Regions from separate parts of the Paenibacillus sp. S-12 genome, predicted to be linked through region 2. Evidence: riboswitches for the same ligand, from Rfam matches in the RefSeq annotation. Region 2 holds a riboswitch; the other holds the start of a gene.
What was found. Region 2 has a riboswitch for glycine ahead of gcvT (glycine cleavage system aminomethyltransferase GcvT). Riboswitches for the same ligand answer to the same signal wherever they lie in the genome.
Positions count from the first base shown of each region.

Region 1 (14,986 bases), 140 kb from region 2:
CATTCTATTGATGAGCATGTTTTATAAGAGAGGCAACGTCATGGATTGCGGTCCGTGCAGCGCCGCTTATACCGGCAAGCTGGAAAAAACCATGATTGACTCCGTAGTACTTCCTGCATTCCGCACCAACACCCGCTTCTAGCAGCCGCCGATACAGCATTTCTCCCTCATCTGCTAATGGATCGAATTCGGCAAGCAGAATATGCGTATAAGGTAGTCCCTCCAAGTCGTTACGCAGAAGCGGGCTAGCCTCCGGATGATCAACTGGAATATTTCGCAGATAAGCTTCAAACCCGCTAAGCAGCGTATCCCGAGTAATAACGAAATCATCTCCGTATCGTTGATAGCTATTGCTGGAACCGCTTGCGTCTAGCATTGGATAAATCAGGACTTGTCTGGTGGGCATCCATTCCTTTTGAGCCTTAAGCCGCAAGGACGTAATTAACGCTATATGTCCGCCCGCGCTGTCGCCAGCCAATGTAATCTCGTTCGGGTCTCCTCCCCACGACTTGGCATGCTCTCGTACAATATGCGCAGCCTTATAAGCATCATCATGTCCAGCAGGATAGACATGCTCTGGCGCTAAGCGGTAGTCAACAGCTACTATCAGTATCTTCGCTAGATTAGCCAGCGCTCTGAGCTGGCGATCATGCGTCTCTAAATCACCACTAACGAAACATCCGCCATGATAGTAAATCATGACGGGAAGATCCGACTCGTGCGAAGGACGATATATGCGTAAAGGGATAGAATCGATCGTGCAATCCGTGATCTCACTTACGGGTTCCGCTGCACCAGCGAGCGCAACTGAGTCCAAATAGCCTTGACGTCGTTCATTGAAGCTCTGCAGTCTTGCAGAAGGACGTCCTGCTTCAATAAATTGCTTCACTATTTCTCGAATTCCTGGTTCCAATTGATTCAAGATCTCCATTATGCCGATTCTCCTCTGACTGAAGTGCAAGATTTCAGTGGTATTTATCCATCTGTATTTATGTTACACGGGAAAGGTCGAAGATTGCAATTTTTATTTGACCGGTATTCTGAACTCCAGCTCTGGGATATAGTTCTTATCCGAGCCTTTTCTAATAAATGGTTTAATAACGATCAGCTTAGGCTTTGCCTTGAAGGGCTCATATGACGTAGAAAAGATCATGCCTTTACCCTCCCCTGAAGCATTTCCTGCAATCGCATTTTGTAGATTTCCTTGCTCATCCTCGATTTCGAACTCGAGATTGAGGAAATCATCCACCTTATATTTGTCCGGTATTGCTTCCAGCATGCTATGATAATCTTCGTCTCCGCTTACCCCGTGGACACCGACGAGCAAGCGGGTTGTGATGGGGGTCATTTCAACGCGATCTATACTCATATTTATCGAATCATGCAATTTCTTCTCTGCTGTTCTCAAAATGATGTTGCGGGCAGTATCTTTCTTAATCGGGAAGCGGAACTCGTATTTCTGATCAACATCCGCTAAATACACAACCATTTTCATCTCGAATGAATCAGGAAGCTCCAGATCGGCTGAATCCAAGGCCGTAACAATAATCGAATGTGGAGCATGCTCTCCCCCTGGCTGCAGACCCATTGATGTATTTATCTGCTTGTCTTGCATGTAAAAATCGATACTATTCCCCTGAGTTCCCTGCATTCGCTGCTTGTTCCATTTTTGAAAAAAAGAGTCCGCAGTTCCTTCCTTATCCTCTCTGCTTAGTACAATAGAGAGCCGGCTGCCGTCATATATCAATTCCGAAATCGATAATGTTACATCCTTGTGGGTAACGCGTTGATTAACGGAAGTAAGCATCCCTTTGTCCTCTGCAGATTGAAGTCCAAGATCCCCAACCAGCTTGAACACACTGTTCATCAGAGGAATCTGCTTCAATGTCTGGGCAATCGCTGGAGAGGCAAGACCTGAAAAAATCAACACAACACCGAGTCCTGCGACACCTGCCGTTGATATCAACATTCGCCGCAGCCATCGGCTCGCCCGTCTTCGCCGATTCCGTAATGGAAGCATGTCTTCAATGATATGATACGTCTGATCCATTCGGCTGCGAATGAATTCAGGCAGCTCATTCCTATATGGTTCTCTAAGTTGTTCGAGCTGCTGCTCGATAGGCAGTTGTATCTGTTTCATCCGTTCATCTTCCTTTCTACAGAGTCATCCAGCCAATCTGCAAGAGTATGTCGGGCTCTGTGCAGCCGGGTCTTTACCGCACTGACGGACATGTCCATCATTTCAGCAATCTGATGCATGGGCAAATCTTGAAAATAAAACAAGATAACAATATTTCGAGATACTTCCTCAAGCCGGTAAATCGCTTGACGCAAATCAAGACGATCACTGATTTCCGGAGGAGCCTCTCCGATTTCCGGCAGCTCCGCTAACATAATAACACGAGCCTGCTTCCGCAAGATCATATTGCACTCATTGATCAATATACGAAAAAGCCATGTCTTAAAGTAGGCATGATGATTTAAGCTTGGCAGCGCACGGTAAGCTTTGTACACGGCTTCCTGCATTGCATCCGCACAGTCTTCATCCCTTCTGACAATGGATCTGGCCATATTGTACATTTGGACTTCATGCTTCTTGATGAGACGAATGAAAGCCTCTTTATTTCCTTCCTTAGCCAACCTCACATCTGTCTCTATATCGATTTCTATATCGGTATACAAGCCGTTTCTTCTCCCTTCTTTACCCCATACACGCGACTAGCTGTTAATTAGATGCATAAGATTGGCAAAAAGTTTCCTTTCGCGAAAAAAAAGCTGGCAAATGTTCACTTTCGTGTCATTTGCCAGCTTTTTCTCACCAGTATTACATGTAAACATTTATTTTTCCGTCTCTTTATGTTTCCAGTACAGACGCGTTTCATGAACGACTACGCCAGACAACCCAAGCAGTGCGATCAAGTTCGGCAATGCCATCAACCCGTTTACGATATCTGCAAGCTTCCATATCATATCGAGCTTTATAAATGCACCAAAACCAATGATTGCAATAAAGACAAGCCGATAAGGCAGGATCGATTTCACGCCGAACAAGTAAACCATGCAGCGCTCGCCATAATAGTTCCATCCTAATATTGTCGTAAAGGCAAACAATATCAAGCATAGCGTGAGTACAAAGGAACCATATGGCAATGCTGCATCAAATGCAGCCTGTGTCAAAGCAGCACCTTCCATAGGGCCATTCCAGACTCCGGTTACGATCAAGGTTAAGCCGGTCAGCGAACATACGATAATCGTATCAATGAATGTCCCCGTCATCGAAATAAGACCTTGCTCGGCTGGCCATTTCACCTTGGCAGCTGCTGCAGCAATCGGTGCGCTTCCGAGACCGGATTCATTCGAAAATACCCCTCTCGCGATTCCGTTGCGTATCGCCATCATAACCGTGGCGCCGAGGAAACCTCCTCCAGCTGCAGTCGCATTGAATGCCCCATGGAATATTAAGGACATTGCATGGGGAATCTGATCCGCAAACGTGATGAGCACGACGAAGCTAGCGATAAAGTAAATGATAGCCATAACAGGAACAATCGTAGTCGTCACATGCGAAATACTTTGAATCCCCCCGATTGTAACAAGGGCAGTAACAATTGTAACAATGACCGCAGTTACAATTGCCGGCACACCAAGACTCGTCTCAGTAGAGGTAACAATCGCATTAATTTGCGGGAAGGTACCGATTCCAAGAAGTGCGACCAGCACGCCGCTAATGGCGAAGAACACAGCCAAAGGCTTGAATTTCATGCCTAAGCCCTTCTCAATATAGTACATTGGCCCACCGAGTATTTGTCCATTATCATCAATATTGCGGTACTTAACGGCTAGCAGCCCCTCCGCATATTTGGTAGCCATTCCGAAGAAAGCAGCGATCCACATCCAAAATAACGCACCTGGTCCCCCTACCTTGATTGCAGTCGCAACACCAACAATATTCCCCGTTCCGATTGTGGCGGCAAGTGCAGTCGCAAGCGCACCGAAGCTGGATACATCACCAGCCCCCTCGTTTTTTGACTTAAATATGAGCTTCAAGGCAAGCGGCAAGCGAAACAATTGAAGGACACCTAAACGAATTGTGAGTAATATCCCCGTCCCTACCAACAAAATAAGAAGCGGCGCCCCCCATACGAAACTGTTCAATTTGTCTAACCAATGTTCAATCATTGCAAAATCATTTCCCCTCGTCTTGAATAATAAAAAGAGCCAAATCGTATGATTTGACTCTGGGGACATGCGTGCAGAATTAAAAAAGCTTTCGCCAGGAACATGATAATACAACCCAAATAAAACTTATGTTTCCTCTGCATCTGCATCCCTGTCCTTTTACCTGAGAGTTTTAACGATTCGATCAATGCGATTCGTCTTGCCCCTTCGGTGCCCCAATGATGGAGTCTCTCCAGAGTCCTGTCCATTTACGGTCCTGCTTATACATACTCGCAATTGCTGCTCGGTATGCCAAGCGCCTGAGAGCTTACCCCTTCGGCTAGACGTGTTGTCTATCTCCCGCAAACTTCATCCAGTTATAAAGTTGTAGGTTACATTATAGTTGACCTCATCGAATTAAGCAATATGAACTGCTTAGTAAATCATCCCATTATAGGATGGAATTTTCGTCATATACTCCTGCCGAGCCTCGTTCAGTAGGTGAATCAATTCTTTCATATGCTGTTCGGTCGTATCAAAATTGGTAATACAAGCACGAAGCGCCGGGGTATCCTGTATGGTGAAAATCGAGATCCATGCCTTGCCTGTAGCAAGTACCTTCTCATGTATGAATCGCACGAAATCCATATCATGATTTGCTAATGCTGCCTGATCATTAAAACAAACAACTGGCATTATCGTATCATTCATAATCGACCATCCCGATCGTTCAAGCTCCTGCCGCAAAAAATTGCCGCTCTCAATCTGTCGTTGTACGAGTAACCGGTACCCTTCCCATCCCGCCGTTGCAAGCGACATATATAGCTTCAGCCCGATAAATCTGCGTGACCACTGAATGGAATGGGTGTATGGATCAAACGTCTCCAATTCGGTGCCTTCCTTGGGCATATAGTCCGCTGTCATTCGGAAGGTCTGCTGCAATATATGGGGATGACGGGTGAAGTACATACCTGCTCCCATTGGTACAGACAGCCATTTATGTGCATCGAATGTAATGGAATCTGCCCTATTAATTCCTTGCAGCCAATTGGCCAATTCTGGCGCCAATATCATAGCACCGCCATACGCTGCATCAACATGCAGCCATATCATTTCCTGTTCAGCCAGCTCCGCAATATGCGCAATCGGGTCAATGGCCCCTGCACCTGTCGTTCCAGCCGTAGCCACAATCAAAAAAGGGGCAAAGCCAGCTTCGCGGTCTTGCCGTATTTGAAGGGCTAGCGCTTCCGCATCCATCTGCAAAGATGCATTCGATCGTATACTTCGGATAGAATCCGTACCCAATCCGCAGGCACGAGCCGCTTTTACTAAGGAATGATGGCTCTCACTTGAAGCATACATTACAGGGGGCTTATCCAGGCTTGCAAGCCCTTTTGTTGTATATTCCGGGAAATGATCGCAGAGAGCTGTAAGTACGGCTGTCAAATTAGCTTCTGCTCCTCCCGTCGTAAATGTTCCATTTGACGTTTCTCGCGGGTAGCCGAATCGCACAGCGAACTCTCGCAATACATAGTTCTCAATTTCAACTGCCAGAGGAGCATGACTCCAAACAGCCAGCTGCGGATTAAAGGCTGCCGTTATCGTATCTGCCACGATTCCCATAAAGTTCGGACGCGGATTATACAAGCCATAATATCCCGGGTGTGCCGTATGTACCTGATATCTCCGCAACCCTTCTACAATGTAATGTACAGCTTCCTTCGGTGTAACTGGGTTGTGGAAATCGATTTGCTCCGCATACTGTACAATTTCTGTTGGGTTTAACTCGGGAGATACGTTTACCTCATCCGTATGTTTAAGATAATGACAGATTTGATCGATCGCATATTTCCCTTACTCCATCTGTTCTTCTGTTGACAGATCAAGTGTTGGATGTAAATGTACCATAAATCAAAGCTAACCCCCTTCATATCTGAACCGCCTTGACGGCGCCGTTTCTTTCGTGTTCAAGATTACAAATAATGCGCCTCATTGAAAAGGTACAGTTTTCCATATTGTGATGGGGTCAGTCCCATTGATATAAAAAACTCGTCTCTAGAAAATAGAGACGAGTTCCTGAGCCCGAATTATTCAGGCAATCGATAAGCCGCAAACGGTTCACCGAATCGGAATGGACGACTTATCTGATCCAACCGATCCAATTGCTCCATCTTCAATTCAACATCAACACTGTTTATGTTGTCATGTAGCTGCTCCACCTTCGTCGCTCCTACAATAACGGTCGAGACGCAAGGCTGATGCATGAGCCAAGCTAGTGAAAGTGCACTTGGGGTACATCCTGCACCAGCTGCCAATTCATTCACCTGCTCACTTAACGCGAAACGTTCTTTATTGAAAAATCGGTGGAAGTTTGGATCAGTATCTGCTCTTGATCCTATCGGCCTTTGCTCTTCAATACGATATTTCCCGGTCAGAATTCCCCCTGCAAGCGGATAATACGGAATAATCCCTATTCCTTGATCTTTGCAAAGTGGAACCATCTCCTGCTCTGGGGTTCGATCGGCCAATGAATAGCACGTCTGCATGGACACATAACGATTGAGGCCTAGCCGCTCACTAATGCCTATTGCCTTCATAAGCTCCCAAGCCGAATAATTCGATGCTCCAATATATCGAACCTTGCCGGAACGAACCATATCATCAAGCGTTCTAAGCGTTTCTTCCAGCGGAGTATGCGGATCGAAAGTATGTATTTGATACAAGTCGATATAATCGGTGTTCAGTCGCTTTAAGCTGCTGTCTAATTCCTGCTGCAAGTGAAAACGCGATGAACCCCTCTCATTTGGCCCCTCCCCCCGAATTAACCCGGCCTTCGTTGTGAGCACAATATTATGCCTGACTCCTGAGAGCGCCTCTCCAATAATACGTTCAGATTCAGTACCCGCATAAATATTAGCTGTATCAATAAAGTTAATGCCATAATCTAATGCCTGATGAATGATGCGAGTCGAAGCCTGCTTGTCTGCACGCTTGCCGAATGCATTAGTTCCTAATCCAAGCACAGATACCTTCAATCCACTCTTGCCGAGACGACGATACTGCATGACGATCAACTCCTCATTTTATAATCTGCAGCAATAATTATATCACAAGCGCTGCGTATGATTTGAACTTATCATATGAACTTAGATGAGAAGCAAAATCAGAACCCTGCTCCGGATTCAATCCTGTTGAACAAAAGAAAAACTCATGCGAGCATGAGTTTTCTGCAAAATGTAAGTCCATTATTCTTTTACACAAACGGAAATATTTCTGGGCATTGTTTTGGAAAGCTGATGCTGCATACCTCTGGTATCGGTATTAATGCTCTAGGTTGACAAAATGTAGCTTCAACCATCATCGGTATTATAAATTTCACTACAAGTTCCAAACACCAATCCAATTGCAGCTCAATCGTTAAGCTGTCAGTGAGTCGAGCATCACAATGGATATCGAATATTTGAGAAGTAATGTTGGATTCATCTAATGGGAGTGGTAAGCAGAGTGATACTTTCTCGTTATTCTTGACTAATAGTGTAAACGTACATGTTTCTCCTGTTCCGCTATCCGTTAATGTAATAGTTACTTCTGCAGAGCACGTGGTCAATACAATAGCTGCTTGCGATCCGATAATGGGCAGCGGCAGCCGCTTTACAACCGTGACGCTGCATTCTCCCGAAACTGGCACTACATTGCAGCTCACAAGCACTTGCCTACCGCCAGCAATTGCTTGTTCTACGAAAGCTCTGCAGTCTTCCGGAATAGACTCTTCAATGACAAAATCACTCCGATTGACCACCCAATCGAACAGTTTGCTGACAGAAATACACTCTAAAGTACGAACAACGAGCGTCGTAACCGTAGCTGTAACAGGAGGCGTATTATCTGCCTGTGCAGTAGCGCTGTTGGTAACCGTCCCTTCTAACAAAGGAATGACCGTAATGACAATCGTCTGTTCTTGCTGCCCTTCTAATGTACCCAAGAAACAAGTGACGGTCTGCCCAGATACAGAACAGGTACCTCCTTCAGATTGAACACTGACAAATTCGACCGTAGGGGGAATGACATCATTTACGATTACATTCGTTAGAGGAAGCTCCCCTAAATTCGCGACACTGATTGTATATTGCAGCGGACTGCCGAGAAGTGCTGGGTTGCTTGAAGCTTGCTTCGAAATTGCGAGCGGCTGTAATACCGTAACGTCTGCAGTTGCTGTTTCAGAGTCTTCGACATTATCTGCGGTCACCACTGCTGTGTTCGTTAATGTTCCTACTATAGATACAATTGCTTCGATCGTAAGATTTGCACATGACCCAGGGGCAATGTTGCCGAACGACGCTGTTATCGTTTGCCCTACCTGCACAAATGTGCCTTCAGATACTTGGATGTCAGTGACATCAACGCCTGCAGGCAATGTATCCACTGCAACCACATTTGTTGCCACTGTCTCTCCCATGTTGCACACCGTCACTTGAAATGTGACTTCATTGCCAAGCGTTACTAGATCCGGTTCGGCAAGCTTCTCAATAGTTAAAAAAGCAGGAGGAAGCGCATTGACAGTCGTCTCAATTGTGGATGATACTGGAGGCGTCTGATCAGATGTCGCTGTAGCGGTGTTCGTTACGATGCCCGGAGCTGTAGGAATAACCGTAATCGTGATGATTTCAGACTGACCTGGAGCAAGGGCGCCAATTAATGCAGTTACCGTGCCAGCTACTTCAGTTACGGTTCCTTGTGTAGATTCAGCAGATACGAAGACGAGGCCAGGTGGTAGTACATCCACCACTTCTACTCCGGTTAATAAATCTGTAGTTTCATTAGACACTACGATCGTGTATACAAGCTCCTCACCGACAGTTGCGGGATCCGGTCCAGCGAACTTCGATATCAATAACTCAAGTATCGGTTGTTCGATAACTAGAGTTTCTGTTGTCGAGATTTGGGGTTCAGTCTGATCTGAAAAAGTCGTTGCTGTGTTCAAGACTGTACCTGTAACCGTTGGGATTACGACGATAAAAATGACCACTGTCTCTCCTGGGGCTAGTGAACCAATGTCATTCGTAATTGTCGTGCCGTCGAACGAAATCGTACCTTGATCCGATTCAGCAGATACAAAGGTGGTTCCTGCTGGCAGCGGATCATTCATGACGACGTTGGTTGCTGTGCTCCCCCCGATATTTGAGACAAATATAATATAGACGAGCTCCGAATTTACGGCGACGATGGGGGGAAAGTCCAATTTCTCAATTTCTAGAATTGGAGGCGGCAGTGGAATTACGGTATTGACTGCGGTTGAGGAAATGATGCCGGTCTGATTTGCTTGAGCTGAAGCAGTATTGGATATGAGACCAGCCGCTGTTGCCAGCACGGTAATATTGACGGTTACACTCTGACCAACAGGGATCGTCCCAATATCTACGGTAACCGTGCCAGCAGCAAACGATGCCGTACCTTGTGTGGTTTGCACGGATTGAAACGTTACACCAGCAGGGAGCGGGTCAGTAAGTACGGTGTTCACAAGCGGGGAATCTCCATCGTTGCTGACGACAATGGTATATACAATTTCTTCTCCAACAGTTACTGTATCCGGGAAGGAGTTCTTCTCTACCAGCAAGGTTGGCGGGATGTTGTCAATTTGAATCGCCAGCAAATTGACGGTATATCCGTCGCCATTCGTTCCGAATTGAAGGGCTGCTGAAGTTTGCCCATTCACAAGGCTGGAAGAAATGTCTACGTTGGCAATATCCCATCCTTGGCGATTACCTTCAATGATATTCGTCCCTGGCTGCCCAGGTATCGGATTGCGATCGCCGAATGTAGCAGTTGGATTGATATTCCCGTTATCATCATAGATTAACGACTGGAAAAAGTTATTCGTAAACCCTGCCGGCTGCGGGATCGTAGTAAGGTTGGCCAGAGTGGGTCCAAATCGTACGAAGTCACCCGTAATCCCAGCATCTCCTTCTTGTGCGCTAACGAGCAGTCGCCCGGTAATAGGCCCGAATGAAGGGGTTTGGAAGTTCCCAATCATCTCGTTAACTGGCGGAGATACCGATTGAATCGGCACGTTCCCGACATATAAATTCATGCTGCGGAATGGTAATGCAGGATTTACGTATACGACCCCGAGTGTCCAGCCGGCGAAGCTAGTCGTATTCGGATCCGGAACCAGTGTTCCAACGATTTTGCCAGCCCCGTAAGTGCCCGCACCGCCTCCAGCAACAAGCGCTGTTACGTTCGCAGAGCGAACATAGCCTAAATCGCCTTGAATATTAACCGCATAATTGAAGAATGTCTCTGGCTGGATATTGAACGTGCCTGTTGGTGTGCTGAATCTGACGGGGTCATTCAAGCGGGCTGATAAGTCTTCCCCGCCTGGCGTATTGATTAAATAGGTTCCACCCCATACTAATTCAGCGTATACAACCGTACTTCCCGGAGTGAGAACAAGCGAGTTTGTTGAAAAATTCATCATATATATATTCGTAGTTCCCCCGCCAGTCGCAGGACTGGACGGAACTGTGCCGCACACCGAGTTCGGATTATTGATAATAAAGGAGCCGATCGCATCAGCCGTACCCGGTGTGCAAGCAGGTGAAAATCTGGAGGCGCGGCTAATTCCGAGGGAGTTCCCGGTAAACGTAATCGCACCTCTCGTTATCGTACTGAAGCGCAATATGAATGACATTATCTACACATCCTTACAGCATACGTGATAGTATGATCATCATATTCTGTACAGGTGCCTTTAGTTCATTGACCTTATTTAGGCTTATCTACTCCTGCTCTATGAGAAAGTCATTTATCCTATCATTCACAGAAGCAATACATTTCAAATTGCTCAAGCTGATTTTTCTCGAAGCGCTGACTTCGCAAAAAACCTTCCAACTGATGATTGTTAGGGAATGATATCGATAATCGTTCAGGCTGTTTCTCCTCTACAAGCTTTGCCAGCATGCTTGTCGCAATTCCTTGGTGTCGATAACCGGCATCTACATATAGAAAACTAACCTTGCCAGAATCGCTCATACATACCGTTCCAATGATCATATCGTCCAGATAAGCGACAGCATAGGTATTATTTTCTGACCGCTTCATATAGTCCAAATCATTCTGCCAATTGATATGCTCGATGCGCAAGTTTTGTACGTAGTGTTCGAAGCTGTCAAATGCAATTGGTTTAATTACAAGCCCCTCAACCTTTCGTTCTGTCAAACGCAACGGTTGGTGCAGCGTATAGTAACGAAGGTCATATACTTTGCGGTAACCAAGCTTCTTATAAAATTGAATTGCCCTGTTGTTTCCGACAATAACCTCAAGGAATAATTGTTTACACTCGCATGCAAGCGCGTTCGCTTTATGCAGCTCGAACAATTTTGAGCTGACCCCAGTACCGCGATAATCAGGATGTACTGCAAGTGTACCGCACCGCATCGTCAGCACACCCTCATACCGTTTCAATCCGCCCAAAATTAACCCTATTGGCTTGTCCTCATCCATCGCAATATAGGAATATTCCAATTGGTTCCCCTCAGCGCCAAAGAAGCGTGATATGAACAAATCTTGCGAATGATCCATTTTCACGATGTAGTCAGAAAAACCAACTGTAAACGCTCTGTAAGCCAGAGAAATATCGACTTCTGAGCAATTGTGGTACGTTATCATTTACCATCATCCTCCAGATCAATTCTCTCGGGTGCTATCATACTCCACACAAAGAAAAGAAATCAACCGTAAGGCTGATTTCAATGTAAGGTAGTGGATACGGTTTTTGGCTTTCTTGCCGGAACTGAGTTCGGATTCGTATGCTTGAGAAGCAGCGCAATTTGTCCCGCATGCAGGCTCGTATGATATAGCAGCCGTCCAACCGCTTGCAGCGGTGTGATCGTACCCATAGGAGACTTCACGGGAACATGCCACGATTGTTCAGGCAGAGCACGCATTGCATGGCCAATATGCTCTTGCGATTCGCGGATTAACTGGAGCATTTCGAAAATGCTAGTATACGAGTTCGGGTCTCCCGCTGGGCCCCGACTTGTTCGAATTTCCATATTCATTGGCAATTCTTGACCAAAGTACCATTCCGCAAACAAATATTCCACTTCTGCATTGTGTCTGATCATGTAGCCAATCGTAGCATTGCCCACTCCGTAGCTTAATTCATCATCCGTTAATTCCTTCACCATATGATAGAATCGTTCCTGAATCGTCTCCCATATGACGGATACAGTATCATAAGTCATCGTCCTGGCCTCCTCTTATGTTGGGCTGATCTGATCAGCCTGTTGATGCCCGTCTCTAGCAACATGATCAAATCGCAAAGCTTCCAAATCAATATCATAGGCTTGACCAAAGCCTGCAACGTATCGTCCCTCTGTAGGCATCAGCTCAAATAATGAAAAATCAAGTCCCCTAAGCATTTGAATCATGCTTGCTCCAAATGATGTTTCGAATTGTGTGAAAATCGCATCTTCTGCTACACTCTCCAACTTCGAAGCCAAGCATGCAAACCGGGCACGCTGTCTCGCAAACATATTGTTGGTCTTAGATTCATCCTCAATCATCATAATATCGACACGAGGATTTGCCTCAAGATAACGATAATGCTGAGCAATTTTGCTTATGTAAATATACAGCTTGCCTTTCATTCTCACATAAGGAGCATATGAGACAAACGGACTTCCATCTTCTGCAATCGTACTGAGCGTTACGGATTGCACACTATCAATGAACTCCATATATCGACGCTTCATCTTTTCATTATCCTGCTGCTTCATTGACATTCCTCGCTTCCTTATTCCATTTATTCAACACATGTATTCGAGGATGTTCTCCATCTCGAGAATCCTGAATATCTGTATCTACTCCATATACACTTCTTATCAGTTCGGAAGTGAATACGGTTCGTGGTGTCCCGCACATACGAATCCCGCCTTCTTTTATCACACACACCCGATCACTATATGCACTGGCATGGTTCAAATCATGCAGCACCATGATGACCGTAAGCTTCAGCTCACGATTCAACGTGCGAACCAATTCCAGTACCTCTAGTTGGTGAGCAATATCAAGATAGGTTGTAGGCTCATCGAGCAAAAGCACCTTGGGACGCTGGGCCAAGGCCATTGCCAACCAGGCACGCTGCGCCTCTCCACCGGACAATGTCACTAATCTTCGTTCACGAAATAGAGTCATGCCTGTGAGCTCCATAGCCCAATGAATAATCTCCTTATCCTCCACATTGATTCGTTCATACCATTTCTTGTGCGGCATTCGCCCATACCCTACCAATTCCTCTACAGTCATATCCGCCGGACTCATATTCGATTGGCACAGCAAGCACATGATACGCGACAGTTGTTTTGAGTTGAATTGCTGTAATTCCTGATTTGCAATACAAATTCGGCCGCTCTCACAAGGAATAAGCCTCGTTATGGCCTTCAGTACGGTAGATTTGCCGGAACCGTTGGGGCCGATAATCGTGAGAACCTCCCCCTCGTTTACATCTAGTGTAAAATCACGAATGATCTTCTTTTCCCCATACCTAATGTTTAAAGACGACACTTGCAGCATCAGTCAGGCATCCCCTTTCCGCATCAAATATAAGAAGTACGGACCGCCAACCATGGCCATAACAATACCCGCAGGAATCTCTATCGGGCTGAAGATTGTCCGTCCAATGGTATCTGCCACGAGCAGCACCATCGAACCGAGAAACAGGCTAAGCGGAAGACGATAGCGATAGTCAGATCCGATAAGAATTCTAGCAATGTGCGGTACGAGAAGCCCAACGAAACCGACAAGCCCAACCGTGGACACTGATATCGCAGCCAAGTATATGGCAACAAAAGATAGGATGATCCGAATATGAGTCAAATTCAGTCCTAAATTATGCGCTACCTGTTCACCCAATCGCAAGATGTTCGCATGTCGTATGCAAAGCAGTGCTGCTGCCCATCCGACTATGGAGTATGGCAAAATGACGAGCACATCCGCCATTCCGGTGCTCGATAGGCTGCCGTTCAGCCATTGCAAGGCAGATGGAAGACGATCACTGTACATCATAGACAGCAGGCCAATCATTCCCCCGAAGACAGCATTTACAGCAACCCCTGACAAAATGATCCGTACCGGAGTTAATCCAAAATGCTTTTTCCAAGCTAGCCCATACACCATTAACGCCGCGATACTGCCCCCAATGATAGCGGCAACTGGAACCATCGAATAATAGCCTGGCATCGCCAGCATGATGAACAATACTGTAACAGCCGCACCGCTTGATACTCCAGTCAACCCTGGATCCGCAAGTGGATTGAGGACTACCGCCTGCATTAATGCACCTGAAGCTGCCAAATTAGCCCCTATAAATAAAGCCATCAGTACTCTTGGTATTCGAATGTCCCACAATATCGTATTGGAAACGTCATTTCCGGCTCCAAATACGGCATCTATTGTCTCCTTAGGACTGAACTGTACGCTTCCAATTCCGATGGACAGTAATGTCAGAATGGCAAGCAATATAACAGCTAAGAGGAGAAGAATGGATTTATAACTTGATGTTTTCTTCTTCACGCAGCTGAAACCCCTTATTTATCAAATAGAATGTGCGCCATATCTTTATATGCTGCTGGAGCCTTCACAATAGACGCAATACCATACAGTTGAGGATCCAGAGCCTTCATTTTTCCGTTTTTAAAGGCGTTCATTTTCTCCCATGCTCCATTCTTCTTCACATCATCCTCGAACTTCTTGGCAATTGCATCCGGATCACCGTGTGCAACCAATAAAATAACGTCAGGATTGGCCGCAATTACACTTTCCATATTGA
Region 1 is NZ_JASIUF010000008.1:279,868-294,853, reverse strand. It holds gene NO352_RS08880 (alpha/beta hydrolase) at 5-931, opposite strand; gene NO352_RS08875 (DUF4179 domain-containing protein) at 1,025-2,140, opposite strand; gene NO352_RS08870 (sigma-70 family RNA polymerase sigma factor) at 2,137-2,682, opposite strand; gene NO352_RS08865 (alanine/glycine:cation symporter family protein) at 2,839-4,179, opposite strand; glycine riboswitch at 4,321-4,425, opposite strand; gene NO352_RS08860 (pyridoxal phosphate-dependent decarboxylase family protein) at 4,594-5,850, opposite strand; gene NO352_RS08855 (aldo/keto reductase) at 6,246-7,223, opposite strand; gene NO352_RS08850 (BMQ_0737 family morphogenetic spore coat protein) at 7,412-10,846, opposite strand; gene NO352_RS08845 (GNAT family N-acetyltransferase) at 10,969-11,823, opposite strand; gene NO352_RS08840 (DinB family protein) at 11,904-12,401, opposite strand; gene NO352_RS08835 (HugZ family pyridoxamine 5'-phosphate oxidase) at 12,417-12,941, opposite strand; gene NO352_RS08830 (ABC transporter ATP-binding protein) at 12,919-13,731, opposite strand; gene NO352_RS08825 (FecCD family ABC transporter permease) at 13,735-14,730, opposite strand; gene NO352_RS08820 (helical backbone metal receptor) at 14,745-14,986, opposite strand, start outside.
Region 1: linked by a shared signal. The riboswitch ahead of NO352_RS08865 (alanine/glycine:cation symporter family protein) and the one ahead of gcvT (glycine cleavage system aminomethyltransferase GcvT) in region 2 are both predicted to bind glycine.

Region 2 (14,986 bases):
AAGTGACACCTCTTTATTTACATATACATTTGAACGGGCAGCAGTATGATCGGAGATGATATGAAGCAGCGCTGTCCTGTCATTGGAGCCGAATCGACAATCTGAATTTTCATAAATATCAATGACACCCTTGCCTTGAGGGAAAGCAATTGTCCGTCCGCAATGGGCATATGATTCCACCCAGCTGTCCTGCATCGCTTCACCCTGATGAACAAAAAATTGTTGTTCTAACCGATCACTCAAAAATGCCCGGGAATTCTGCAGCACATCCGTGAAATAACACAAAATCGGTACTCCTGGCAATAACAGATAGTAATTGCTCAGGCATATCCCTTTATACTTCTCATGCTCTTGAATGTTTAAATCAACACGAATTCCTTGCCATTCATTATGATGCTGATCGGACAGCTTCACAAATTGAGCTGACCGCTCTTGCTTCAGCACCGACATCGATCTAAGTTGATTCAGATCGGAGTAGATACCTCCCACAAACGGATTCCACCATGACTTCACGTCTCGTGACGGGTAGTTGTTCATGAGCCATTCTTCTCCTTCTACTTCGAGCGAGAACAGAGAAGTATAATAATCAGGCGCCGCCTTTATTCGGATAACCCCATTGTCAGCAGCGAAAACTTTATAGTTTGATTCTAACGTCTCTACACATTCGATCGGTTCCGTCAATTGGCGGAAAATCGCTGCTTGGTACTGGCCAAGCTCCGTATCCAAGCTCGTGCTTACATCTACGACATCTATGGATTGAAGCAAGGGCCGCAATGTTATGCTCACCTGGGTTGCCTCTTCCTCTGGCGTGATGGTAGACTGTGCTTCAATATCAGCCGAATAGCGATAGGACATTTCCACATTCCCATTCCAAGTGCTTTGCTTTCGATCCTGCAAGATCAATGTCGGCTCCCCCTTCACGAACGGATTCCGATCACCGATCATTAGTTGGGTCTGCGGGACAAGATGGACAGGCTCATCCCAGCCAGTCTGCATTGCAAGTGCACGAAATGACCGCCAATCCGTAAAACTTCCCAGAGATACGATAATCGTATCACTCTTGACAGTTGCACGAGCATCAATCGCTCCAAAGCTGGTGTTCAAATCAAAATGCCAGCTCTGAAAATTCAACTGGTAGGCCTCGCTCCAACAGATCCCGATCGGCAAGCCGTGACCACGGTTGAACAACCAGCGCTCCGTAATACGATTGCTGTCCCAATACTCATAAGCGCTCCCAATCGAATCACTCATTTCAACATACTGACCTTCATAAGGAATAATTGCTCGGAAGAGATCTTTTCGAATGGATTGGGATACCCATAGCTCGTGCGACATAGGCTTGTCCCCTTCATTCGTTGCTTCAAACCAACGTTCAACGATGCCATCCCCATGTAACCGGGTCATCACCTTCAAGAGAACATGCGGGAAGGCCGAGGAGCGAAAGTGTACAACCTTTAACATTGCTCCATTCGCTTCTTGAATAAATTCCACTTCAGCAGGTGCTTTCTTAGAGAACTCGTCCGAAAATGGCGTCCCAAGCTTCGGATATGACATAAATAATTGCTCTTCCATTCCTATGCATCTAAGCTCCGAGTCATGATGCTCCTTGTTCATAGTTACAGCATATTTCCCATTTCCGATATGCCAACCTAGATTACTCTTGCCTTGATAGGCAGCACCTACTCCTGGGAATGCCGCACCAATCCGTTGCACAAATGTCAGCGAATCGCCAGACTCTGACTCAGCATAGATTTGAATATCGGCTTGATAGTAACCAAATTCAAGAACATTATAATGGATGGCAATAGATTGTCGAGCAAGCGGCTCTAAGCTAATCTCGAGCTCGCTCTGTTCCCATACGATAAGCTCTTGGGATGGAAGGAAGAAGCGGAATGTGGCCCGGTCTGATAGATGGCTCTCAAAGTCAATATAAGCAATGCCTTGCCTTCGATGGTACACGCCGTCATTTGGCAGCTTCATTTCCACTTTGGCTGGGAGCTTGGGAAGAACACCAACACGAAATTGCGCAGCTTTTCCGTTAATGAGCAGCTCTGTGCATACAGCAGGGCTTGTTTTCCATTTACTCAGCTCTTCCTGCAGTTCCTGGACATCGAACTCAGCTGTTAAGCAGACATCTCCTATCACATCAACAGCAGAATGCCAATCAAAATGAATATTGCGATCACTTACGCCCCGAAGTTCAATGTGAAGAGGCTTCTGCGTCTTATTGACAAGACGATAACGGATCGAGTACGTTCTTCCGCAAATAAGAGCAGAAGAGTCAACCTCCGCTGCCAACAAATAATCGTCTGTCTCAATCAGCCTCATCCCTCGCCCTCTGCGTTCAAACTCAACTCGGAGTCTCTTGCCGGACTTTCCCCATTCATAAGCATAGTAATCGAAGCCATTTTGTTTGATTCCGTCGGGGGTTACATTAATTTCGCGAATGGAATCTTCGTACCAATCTAGCTGCTCAAAATAGGGAGCAAGTGCTTCGGTGCGAACGACGGTCGGGATAAAGTTCATGAGATGTGTAGTATCGTCACGATCTTCCCAGAAGAATCCGCACTTTTTATACAATGGGACTGCCTTGGTATTACTCTGCCATGTGTAGAGATCCAACCTCGGCCAGCCTAGCTCAATCGTATCCTCAACGGCTTTTGTAACGAGCAGCTTGCCGATCTTTTGACCGTGATAATCAGGATGTACGTTCAATAGCTGCACATAGAGTGCTCCTGTATCTTCCCGATACTCGCATATTTTGCAATACCCTACTACCCGTTCTCCATCAAGTGCCAGGTATAAGGCAAGAGTATCCGTGTTCTCCTCCTGCTGCCTCACCTGCTGTGCAGTCATTCTCGAGTTTCCGCCGCCGAATGATTCATTACTATCATTCCACATCTCGGCGATCGCTTCTGCTAATTCAGGTCGATATTGCTCTAATCGAATAGTACGAATCATGCCGCATCCTCCCAAGCAATACAAAATTAGTTTCTTGCGCGAATCATGATGCCATAATATGTCATCACCAATTATGATTATATCATCATCATCGTGGATAAATGTTACATTTGGAGGATTGCACCCTTGATGAATCCATGGGACAACCTTGGAGGCAGCGAGTATTGATTTAGTCTTCATAAGCGGGATCACTTGGGGGAACAAGGGCAGGATTCGGACAGCATAACCAGAAGTTAACGCGAGTTTCAGAGACACCCTGATTTTACCTTTTCGATAAGCTGCGGCGGCTCATCACTTATTGTATGTCTGACAGTTAGGGAAGCTGCACATATACCGCTACTCTACGAGAATCAGCGAGCGGGAAGCGAAGACTTGATTACATGCTAAAAAACCCGCGGCTTCGCGGGTATCTTTATGTATTGGGCCAGCGGCACACCTTACAATTGTGCCCCTGGTCTCATTACATGTCTTTTTCTGTTTCTCGTTCGATGGTCATACGATATTTCAATTCCGTAATATTCTGCTCCATTTTACGAACGATATCCTCGATGAACTTCACATCAACAGAAGGACCCTTGTTGAGGGATTCATCACGTTCACGGTGCATCATCGAAATCTTGTTCGCTCGTTCTTGCAGCTTTAATTCCTTGTACTTCTCCAACAAATCTGAAATTACCGCATAGAATTGGCTATAGTCCTTAATGATATCATCAAGAAATGCATCTACTTCATCTGGATCGTATCCACGGAATTTGATTTGAAAATCCTTCTGATGAATCGTGAACGCGTCCAGCGTAATGCCCAGTTGTTCAAACAATTCTTTTTGATGGTCATATTGCTCGTTCTTATTCTCTTCCATCTCTGTTCCTCCGTTCCATGCCAATCAGATCAAACTTCAATGTTTGATCGATTCTATCTAAAGAACACAGTATCAGCACTAACCGAACATTTCAAGTGTTTCCTTGTAATCTGTAAGGAAATGGCATAATGCCCGCATTATCAATCTTCCCCATATAGGAAAATGCCTCAGTCTCTCTCGCAGAAACTGAGGCAAAATGCTGATTCAGTTAAGATACAGTATCGTTCTTTCTCGTTGCAGAACGATTGGCATCTGCTTGCTCGAATGCTTCCCCACTGAACTCTGTATCCGTGTTATTCTCAGGAACAGGAAGCTTATTCAGCTTCGTCGTTTGAACCTCAGCTTTTGTTGCATGATCATGAGACGGCTTGTTGTTCATTGCTGCCCCTCCTTTCCTAACCTAGGATCGAAGGTTATTATGTGCATGTACAAGCTTTCCCATTCATTTAGAAGGTATGGCTGACGGCTTGCATCTTTTATTTCACAAGCTCACCATGAATGGGCTGACGCGTATGTTCTTGAAGGGAAATTTCAATAATTTGAGTAAGCAGTTCACTGTAGGATATACCCGCCGCTTGAGCACTCTTTGGCAGCAAACTATTTTTCGTCAATCCAGGAAGAGTATTCACTTCGATCACATACGGAACTCCTTGGTGAAGAATCATATCAATACGTGCATATACGCTGCATTGTACTGCCTCATACACACCAAGAGCCGTCCGACGCACCTGCTGCAAAATTGATTCAGGTAGCTCAATTACGACTTCATCCGCACCGCCATCCTCATATTTAGAGGAATAATCGAAAAATTCCCCCTTAGGCTTAATAGATAAAACCGGAAGCATTTGCCCATTCAAAATGGAACATGTTATCTCGTCGCCTTGAATATATTGTTCTATCAGTATCTCTGTGTCGTAACTGAACGCTTCCTGCAGGGCTGTCTCTAGCGATTCAGCATGATGCACCAACTGCACGCCAATGCTTGAACCACCTGCATTAGGCTTGATGACTAGCGGGAATCCGAGTGCTGCGCCAATTTGGTCAACATCGTATGCTGAACCAGCTTGCATCAAGAGCCAATCAGCAGTTGCGAAACCTTCACACTTTACAATCTTCTTTGTTAACAGCTTATTCATGCACAGACTGCTTGATAAAATGCCGCTGCCTGTATAGGGAATACCAAGCGTATCAAGCGTTCCTTGGATCGTTCCATCTTCTCCGAACGCACCATGAAGAGCAAGCAGCGCAACATCAATACCTTTCACTTTATCAATCAGCTCTGCCTTGCTGTTCAATACGATAGGCACAGCTTGATATTTTCTATCTAAGTTCTTGATCATTTCCTGACCTGTCATAAGTGAGACGTCTCGCTCCGAAGATACGCCCCCCATAATGATACCAACCTTCATCTGTTACCCCTCCTGGATGATTTGCTTTATAACATTCCCGATTATTTGGGTACCCCGCTCGATATCCGCTTCTGAAACGCGTGAAAACCCAATACGGAAGGTGTTTTCCCCTCCCCCATCCGTAAAGAAGCGGCTTCCTGGCGTAAATAAAACACCCTTCTTCTGACATCTGCTTAGAACTTCTGACACATCAACAGACGCATCTAGTTCAATAAACAAATGAAGACCGCCGTCACCCCATAATTTACGGAATGGAATATGCCGCTCGCAACTATGCACAGCCCATTCGTACTTGCGTTTATATACGGATTTTGCCTTTTTTAAGTAAGACTCGAAATGTCCATTGTGCAAATATTGATAGAGAACAGCTTGATCCAACGTTGAGGTATGAATCGTTCGTGCGCGTTTCATACTCACGAGATAGGAAATCATCTGCTCATCTGCGATTATCCAGCCAATTCGCATTCCGGGAAATAATATTTTAGAAAAGCTCCCAATATAGATAACATGATTAGCTCCTCCAGCGCAGGCAATAATCGGTGCAACATGTGCGCCGGAATAACGCAGTTCCTCACTAAAACCGTCTTCGATTACAGGAATGCCGTGCTTTGCGAATAGACGAATTGCATTCATCCGCTTGCTAGGAGACATTACGACGCCCGTTGGGTTCTGGTAGGAAGGGATCAGATAAGCCAAATCATAGGGTCTCTCCTCTACTGCAGCGGCCAATTTCTCCATGTTCACACCATCATGCTCCATTTCAATGCCATCGATATCAAGACCGTGCATCTTGAACAGCTTAATCGCACTATGATGGGTTGGATTCTCGCAAATGACACGCCCATGGCGCTTCTCAATTGCAGAGAGGACAATGTCCAGCCCTTCGGTGAATCCATTCGTAATGAGCATATCTTTGCCTTTCATGTCGATGCCCTTGGACTCCATATATTGCTTCAACTCTTCAATAAGCGGCTGATAGCCCTGTGCATATCCGTAATTGAGCATGATTTCGCCTTCTGCCGCAATTCGGTCTACTAAGGCCTGCTTTACATATTGAAGTGGAAATAACGATTCGTCAGGCGCAATGCTCATGAATGAAATCATGCCGCGCTCTCCGCGTACACCATGTTTCATCGCATCCATGCGCTCAGCGATTTGCGCCTTTTCACTCATTCTCTCGTTCCAGTTCATATTTGCATCGATTGTGTTGGATCGCTCTGCAGGTGAAGCATAACTGCCTTGGCCGGGAATCGAATAAATAAGTCCTTCATCAGCCAGCTCTTGATAAGCTGCGATTACTGTATTGCGGCTTACCCCCCATACATTGCCAAGCTCCCTTGTCGAGGGTAGCTTCTGATCAGCCGTCAGCCATCCGCGATTAATAAGCAACCGCAAATAGTCTCGAACCTGCAAATATGCCGGTTTCCCCGGGATAAGCTTAAAGTCTTGGAACATGTGCTCAACTCCCCCTTCTTATCTTGGCACATTCCAATCCGATTGAGAAGAACCACATTCAGGTTATTTTCCAGCAGATGCGGTTCTTAGGCGAAGAAGTGGAATCTCGTACACTACTGTAGTACACTAGTACTGTTAATCCAGAGCGATTTGGACGAACACTATAAAGCAACACGCATACGATTATCATTGACTACAACATTGGAGTGATTGCTTGTGACAACGTTACCATTGAATGAACGCGGAATTCCAGCTAGCCGTATTGTGCTTGGGTGCATGGGGATGGGTGGGAGCTGGGATGCTGAGCCGTATACGAAGGAGCATGTCAAACATGCGGAAGCCGCGGTGGAAGCTGCGCTTGAAATTGGCATTAACATGTTCGACCACGCGAATATATACGCTCGAGGAAAAGCCGAGCAAGTATTTGGCGAGGTACTGAAAGCGCAACCAGGCTTGCGCGAGAAGATCATTATTCAGTCGAAATGCGGAATTCGTTTTGCTGAAGGTGATATTCCAGGTCGCTACGATTTTTCGAAATCTCACATATTAGAAAGTGTCGACGACATTCTTGCCCGCCTAGGCACCGAGTATTTGGACATTTTGCTATTACACCGCCCCGACCCGCTAATGGAACCGGAGGAAGTCGGTGAAGCGTTTAATCAATTGAAAAAATCCGGCAAAGTACGGAATTTCGGCGTATCTAACATGAGTGCCGGTCAAATTCGACTCCTGCAATCATGCTGCGATGAGCCATTCGTAGCGAATCAGTTGGAAATGAGCCTTGCCCGCTTCGGCTGGCTGGATGCAGGCGTTCACGTGAATCAGGCTGCTTCTGCTGACGATACCTTCCCAGATGGAACGTTAGAGTATTGCCGAATGAATGGCATCCAAGTTCAATCCTGGGGTCCGCTTGCGCAGGGCTTGTATTCTGGACGCAAAATCGACAATGAACCCGAGTCGGTCAAAGTTACCGCCAACATTGTTCAGAAGCTTGCTTCCCAATACAACACAACTTGCGAAGCGATTGTGTTGGCATGGTTAATGAGACACCCTGCTCAGATTCAACCTGTAATCGGCACGGTAAATCCAGACCGCATTCGCGCATGTAAAGATGCTCTTCACATCACATTGACACGTGAAGAATGGTACTCTCTCTATGTAAGCACGAGAGGCCGCATGCTGCCATAATCCTAAATTATCTTGCAATGTAGCTGCTTACTGAAGAAGCGGCATCCTTCTGGATGTCGCTTTTTTTATGCCTTGATTTTTTATAGACAATATGAAGAGTTAGTGTTTGATGTAATTTCACCCTTGACAAATATTTTTATTTGTGTTATAATTGAATATTTTACAATTGATAAAACTCTCCATTCATGATAAAACAAACTATGCTTAGACATAGTGCCAAGTCTCAATCACAATGGAGGGCTATAGACAATGATCATTGCACCAGGAGTCATGATGTTAGAATTGGAATCTGAAGGTATCGGAGGAGCATTAGCGATTCACCCTACCCTTGTGTGGGATGAGCATTGTGCTGTACTAATCGATACAGGCATGCCAGGCGATTGGATTCGCATCCAGCATGCCATGCGAGAATCCGGTGTGCCGCTGGATCGTCTGCAAGCGGTTCTGCTTACCCACCAAGATCTCGATCATATCGGCAGTCTGCCTGATATTATCGCCTCCAAAAACGGATGTATCGAAGTGTTAGCTCACCAGGAGGACGCTCCCTATATAGAAGGCAAATATCCGCTTATCAAGACAAGCCGAGAAGCGCTGGCGAGCGTACTACCGCTGCTGCCCGAAGAACAGCGAGCTGAAGTATTGGCCATGTGCAATTTGCAGCCTTCTGCTAACGTAACACGCTTGATTGCGGATCATGATCTTCTTCCTTACTGTGGTGGAATTCGAATTATCCATACTCCTGGTCATACAGCAGGCCATGTCAGCATCTATTTGGAGCGCAGTCGCATCTTGATAGCCGCTGACGCCATGACAAGTAATAAAGGGATTTTGCACGGCCCCGTCCCGCATACGACGCTGGACATGGGAAGCGCAATCCGCTCACTAGGCAAGCTAACAAAATATCCGATTGACGCGGTTATCTGTTACCATGGCGGGCTGTCCAAACAGAACATACATCATCAGATCCTGCAATTGTCACAATCTTCGATCACGTAACCATAATAAAAGGGACATCTAACCTGCGAACTTCGCCGTTAGATGCCCTCCTATTTACTTTGAAAATCAACACATCATACTTTTCATATTTGATAGTGTAAAAACCATTTTCTTCAACCTCACTGGTTCCTATTCTGACTATAGATGGTTCTATCTCCTCAATAAACCTCCTAGTCCGTTATCTGCAATTCGATCGTAGTTTTACGATTGAACATTATGCTCAATTATTTTGATCTAACTTTCACATGGATCAAATGTCATGTATAATTGGGTAATAATGGGGTAAATGGAGGTGTATCATGATCGCACGGCGACTCGCAATTGGTCTCATTTTCGTTATTCTCACTGTATTGTATACATCTATTTGGCAAGGCGGAGATGCCCATATCCTATTCAACATTAACTGCTATTTCGGTTTGGGGCTTTGGGCAGTTGGTTCACTCTTTACTGGCGCATTCAATGATAACACGAAGCTTCGATTTAATATGGGCCATATCCCTGACGAAGACCATCGAAGAAATTTTAAATTTAGCGGCACAATGTTTGTAACGGGGCTGCCGAGTATCGTAACATGTATTTTCATCTATGTTGTTGTTCTATAATACGATACGCTCTAACCAGCATTAAATAAGAAAAGAGGATGATTGCCAATTCAATGCGGGCACATCCTCTCCATGTACTATGGATATTCCATTTGCTTCGATCAATACAATTAATAGTGTTATAACTTATACATATACCTGATTCAAAAATTGCTCGAGCCTTTCTTTCACCTGGGGCCATTCCTCATCAACAATGCTGTACACATTAGAATCACGAATATACCCGTCCTCCATCACCCGATGACGCCGCAATCTCCCTTCAAGCACGGCTCCTAACCGTTGGATTGCCCGATTTGAGCGTTCATTGCGTACATCCGCCGTCAGCTGAACACGAATCGTATGTATCTGTTCGAAGCAATATTGCAGAAGCAAATATTTGCACTCGGTATTGATGCGGGTACGCCATACTGATGGATGATACCATGTACCGCCAATTTCAGCGTAGCGATGCAAGACGGACATATTCATAATTCTCGTTGCACCAATTATTCGCCCAGTAAGCTGATCAATGACAACGAATGGATACTCGATCCCCTTCTCACGGTTCAGAACAGCATCATGAATCGTCCGTTCTGCATCTGCAAAACTGCGGATCGTGCGCGGCAAGTAATGCCATATATCTGGATGAGACGCTGCTTCATATAAATCTTCCGTATGTTCAGGAAGCATAGGGATCAGCTTAGTACTGCTCCCCGTCAGCTCGAACAATTGACTGTTCATTCGTATCCATTCCCCCGAAGGTCTGATAGGTATGAAGTGCAATCTGCAACTTATTTATGTACTGTTGATCATGACTCGAACACATAAATTGAATTGTTGGGCTTGTTGTCTGATCTGATAGCTGATTCAACTGCTTCTCTTGCAACACTTGGGCTAACCGCTGCACTGTGCCTTGACTCCCGTCAATGAGCTGGATATGATCAGGGACTATTTCTCTCAAAATGTGCTTATAATAGGGGTAGTGCGTACACCCTAACACAATTGTACCGTACTGACTCAAGTCAATCCCAGCAAGCTTCTGTGCAAAGAAGTCTCCTATCACTCCCTTATCAAAGTTTAATTGCTCGCAATATTCTACCAATTCCGGCAAAGGAATCGAATCAACAATATGTTCCTCATCAAGACGAGTGACCAGTGTATGGTATTTGTCTTGGCTTAACGTTAAGGCTGTTGCAAATACAAGTACACGCTTGCCGTTATTGCGATTCATTTCTACTGCCGGCTTGACTGCGGGCTCCATGCCGATAATCGGAATATTGTAATTCCGCCGCAATTCAGATGCTGCGATACTCGTTGCCGTATTGCACGCGATTACAAGCGCCTTCACATGATGCTGCATGATTTCCTCAACAGCAGATTGCACATGACGCATCACTTCCTGCTGCGACTTTGTCCCATATGGAACATGAAGCGTGTCTGCATAAAACAAATATTGCTCTTGTGGCAGCTGCTTCATAGCCTCAGCCAATACCGTAATACCACCCATTCCCGAATCAAAAAAAGCGATTGTCATTCCACTCACCTAGCATTCTATTTAGCATTGTAACGTCTGGTTGTCGATGCTTCTATTGTACTCTTTTTCGGCGGCGAATCCTATCGAAACTTCTCACTTTGTGGATGAAAAAAACCTGCTGCACCAGCATTATACCGATACAGCAGGTTCTACGTACACAACCCATTGATCCTTCTATTATTAGTCAATCAGCTTCGCATATTGCTCAGCATTCAGCAGATGCTTCACTGCTTCCGCAGCGCTGCCTTCCACTTCAACTTCCGCAATCCAGCCGTCTCCGTATGGACTGCTGTTCACAAGCTCTGGCGACGCTTCCAATTCATCATTTACCTTCGTAATCGTTCCAGATACCGGACAGTACAACTCAGATACGGTCTTCACAGACTCAATGGAGCCCATGCTGTCCCCCGCGGACAAGCTGGTTCCTACTGAAGGAAACTCGATGAATACAATGTCTCCCAGTTGAGCCTGCGCATGATCTGTAATGCCAACTCGTACTGTATTGCCTTCTATGGCGATTACCCATTCATGCTCTTCACTGTACAGCAATCCATCCTTCACTTCACTCATGTCAACGCCCCATTTCATTCATAATGTCATTCATTAGGCCGTCTATCCATTAGAGATCATTAAAATGGGCAGAGAGCGGCCTAGCGCCTTGTTCTCTGTCCTCGGTACCTGAGAGATCCCGTTCCAGCACAATAGTGGCAGAACTTACCCCTTTGGTGGCAACTAAATATGCACTCTCCAGAGCTGCGTCAGAATGGCGGTTATTGTACCTGAGAGATTCATTGCCAATCGGCAGCTGGCAACTTGCTCCTTCGGTGTTGACAATCATCATTGTCAAACTCTCCCGACCTTCCTCGTTCGCAATTACGATTTCATTTGGGTAATTATAACAACCTTAGATTATTGCAAGATACGTACGATTGTCAATATGACAAGCAGTGAAATCGAATGTGAAGAAAATATCAATTGACAAAGTGTGGAAGGCTCAACTAATGTAGAGATGACAGTTGAAAATGGCGAATGATGGTAAAGGGAGAGACTGCTGAGACATAGCAGCGCCGAAGGAGTAAGCCGTAAGACGTGAATCTCTCAGGCAAAAGGACTTTTACCGGACGCATCTCTGGAGAGCACTGTAATTCACCAGATCGAATACAGTCACCCAAGGGGAAAGCCGATGATACATGCGGAAGCAGACGAATCGTTTGCAGCATTCGGCGACACTCTCAGGTACAAAGGACAGAGCGAGAGACGAAGAGGATAACACATCCACTTTTCTTTCGGCTGTCCTTTTTTGTTCGCATACCAATGGTTTGTCCAAATAAGCGTATCGAGGTGATTTCATGAGTCAATTGAAGAGAACGCCAATATTCGATCAATATTCAACATTTCCCGGTGCACGCTGCATTGACTTCGGCGGCTGGGAGCTTCCTGTTCAATTTATCGGTATTCAGCGGGAGCATGAAGCTGTGCGCACACAGGCAGGCTTGTTCGATGTTTCCCATATGGGTGAGTTTATCGTTAGCGGCCCGGCTTCCCTAACGTTTCTTCAACAGATGACAACGAATGATGTATCGCGGCTTGAGGACGGGAAAGCACAATATACGCTGATGTGCTACCCTGACGGAGGAGTCGTCGATGATATTCTCATCTATCGGATGAAGAGTGACCGATATATGCTTGTTGTCAATGCCTCCAACATCGACAAAGACTATGCATGGCTGCAGAAGCATTTGATTCATGGCGTGACCTTGACAAATGTATCGAACCGCACGGCACTGATCGCCCTTCAAGGGCCGAATGCCCAAGCTATTCTCTCTACCGTATCAGAAGCGCCTATTGATTCGCTTGCACCTTTTCATTTCCTAACGGATGCACAAGTATGCGGCGTGTCAACTCTTCTATCCCGCTCTGGCTATACGGGCGAGGATGGATTCGAGCTCTATTTGTCCGCAGAAGATGCTCCGGGGGTATGGGCTGAACTGCTTCGTGCCGGTGAATCATTCGGCTTGCTGCCAGCAGGGCTGGGGGCAAGAGACACGCTGCGCTTCGAGGCACGTCTGCCGCTCTATGGACAAGAAATTACCGCTGATATCTCACCGCTTGAAGCTGGACTCGGACGATTCGTCAAGCTGGATAAAGGCGACTTCATTGGCCGTGTTGCACTTACGAAGCAAAAAGCTGATGGCCCAGCAAGGAAGCTGGTAGGAATTGAAATGATTGATAAAGGCATTCCCCGCTCTCATTATCCGGTGCTTGCCAACGGGCGCGTAATTGGTGAGGTCACAACTGGCACGCAGTCGCCAACATTGAAGCGCAATTTAGGACTTGCCTTAATTGAAACCGCTTTTTCAGAACTCGATACCGAGGTTATGGTAGAAATTCGCGGCAAACAGTTGAAAGCCCGCGTTGTCCCTACCCCATTTTATAAACGAAATCCGATCCCTGCCAAAGGAGCGAATCCATCATGAAGCATCGTTACATTCCAATGACGGAGCAAGATCAAGCCGACATGCTGCAGCAGATTGGCATCTCTTCCATGGAAGATCTGTTCCGCGATATACCAGCATCCATTCGTTACAATGGTATGCTTCCTATGTCCGAACCACTAGATGAAGCAGCCATGATGAAGCATATGAAGCAGTTGGCTTCTCGCAACGCAGACAATGAGAGCCACACCAGCTTCCTTGGCGCAGGAATATACGACCATCATATACCGGTTGTCATTCAGCATCTGGTCTCCAGATCTGAATTTTATACCGCATACACGCCTTATCAGCCTGAAATCAGTCAGGGTGAGCTGCAAGCAATCTTTGAATTTCAGTCCTATATTTGCGAATTGACAGGCATGGCTGTTGCCAATGCAAGCATGTATGATGGCGCAACAGCAATGGCCGAAGCAGGAGCACTTGCTGTAGGCGCAACGAAGCGCAAGCAGATCGTCATATCGAGCACCGTACACCCAGAGGCAAGACAAATTGTTCGCACGATGGCACGAGGACTGAATGTTGAAGTGGTCGAGATCGGTTATAAAGACGGCGTAACTGACCTTGCACAACTTGAGCATGCAGTCACGAACGAGACTGCTGCCGTACTTATTCAGTCACCGAATTTCTTTGGCTGCATCGAAGATATCCGTGCAATCGAACCAATTGCACATGCGCACAAAGGTTTGCTCGTAATGAGTACGAACCCGCTAAGCCTTGCTCTTTTGGAGAGCCCTGGCAAGCTCGGTGTCGATGTATGCGTCGGAGATGCGCAGCCTCTTGGTATTGCACCTTCATTCGGCGGGCCAACATGCGGTTTCTTTGCGGTAGCAGAACCGTATATGCGGCGAATTCCTGGAAGGATTGTTGGTCTGACCAAAGACTTGGATGGCAAGCGCGGCTTTGTCCTCACGCTTCAAGCAAGAGAGCAGCATATTCGTCGCGAGAAGGCGACATCCAACATTTGCTCGAACCAAGCGCTGCTTGCACTTGCCGCTTCGATATACATGTCCGTTATGGGCAAAAAGGGAATGCAAGAGGTAGCGAAGCTGAATATACAGAAGTCTCATTATGCTTCTGCCCAAATCAACAGCAAACAGCAGCTTTCATTAGCTTTCCAAGCACCTTACTTCAATGAATTCGTAGTCCGTCTTCCAGAAGGAACCGATATGGATCGCCTGCACGGGCTGCTCCTTGACAAAGGATTTATCGGCGGCTTGGATCTGGGCCGCTTCTATCCTGAGCTTGCGGGACATATGCTCATTGCCGTTACAGAGAAAAAGTCCAAATCGGACATCGAACAATTTATCGACCTGCTGGAGGTGAGCTGCGTATGAAACCGGATCAAGCGCTAATTTTTGAACTAAGCCATCCTGGCCGCACTGCCTATTCCTTGCCGGAATGTGACGTTCCGGAAATCGAGCTTCAAGAACTCATTCCTGCTTCAATGCTGCGCAGTCAGGAGCCTGAGCTGCCTGAAGTATATGAAGTTGATGTGATCAGACATTACA
Region 2 is NZ_JASIUF010000008.1:135,742-150,727, reverse strand. It holds gene NO352_RS08250 (GNAT family N-acetyltransferase) at 1-2,961, opposite strand, end outside; gene NO352_RS08245 (DivIVA domain-containing protein) at 3,422-3,820, opposite strand; gene NO352_RS08240 (hypothetical protein) at 4,029-4,199, opposite strand; gene NO352_RS08235 (D-alanine--D-alanine ligase) at 4,297-5,229, opposite strand; gene pdxR (MocR-like pyridoxine biosynthesis transcription factor PdxR) at 5,233-6,684, opposite strand; gene NO352_RS08225 (aldo/keto reductase) at 6,901-7,872, shown strand; gene NO352_RS08220 (MBL fold metallo-hydrolase) at 8,122-8,868, shown strand; gene NO352_RS08215 (DUF5316 family protein) at 9,168-9,470, shown strand; gene NO352_RS08210 (GNAT family N-acetyltransferase) at 9,597-10,190, opposite strand; gene murI (glutamate racemase) at 10,150-10,983, opposite strand; gene gcvH (glycine cleavage system protein GcvH) at 11,164-11,553, opposite strand; glycine riboswitch at 11,741-11,849, opposite strand; glycine riboswitch at 12,013-12,107, shown strand; glycine riboswitch at 12,111-12,234, shown strand; gene gcvT (glycine cleavage system aminomethyltransferase GcvT) at 12,333-13,460, shown strand; gene gcvPA (aminomethyl-transferring glycine dehydrogenase subunit GcvPA) at 13,457-14,812, shown strand; gene gcvPB (aminomethyl-transferring glycine dehydrogenase subunit GcvPB) at 14,809-14,986, shown strand, end outside.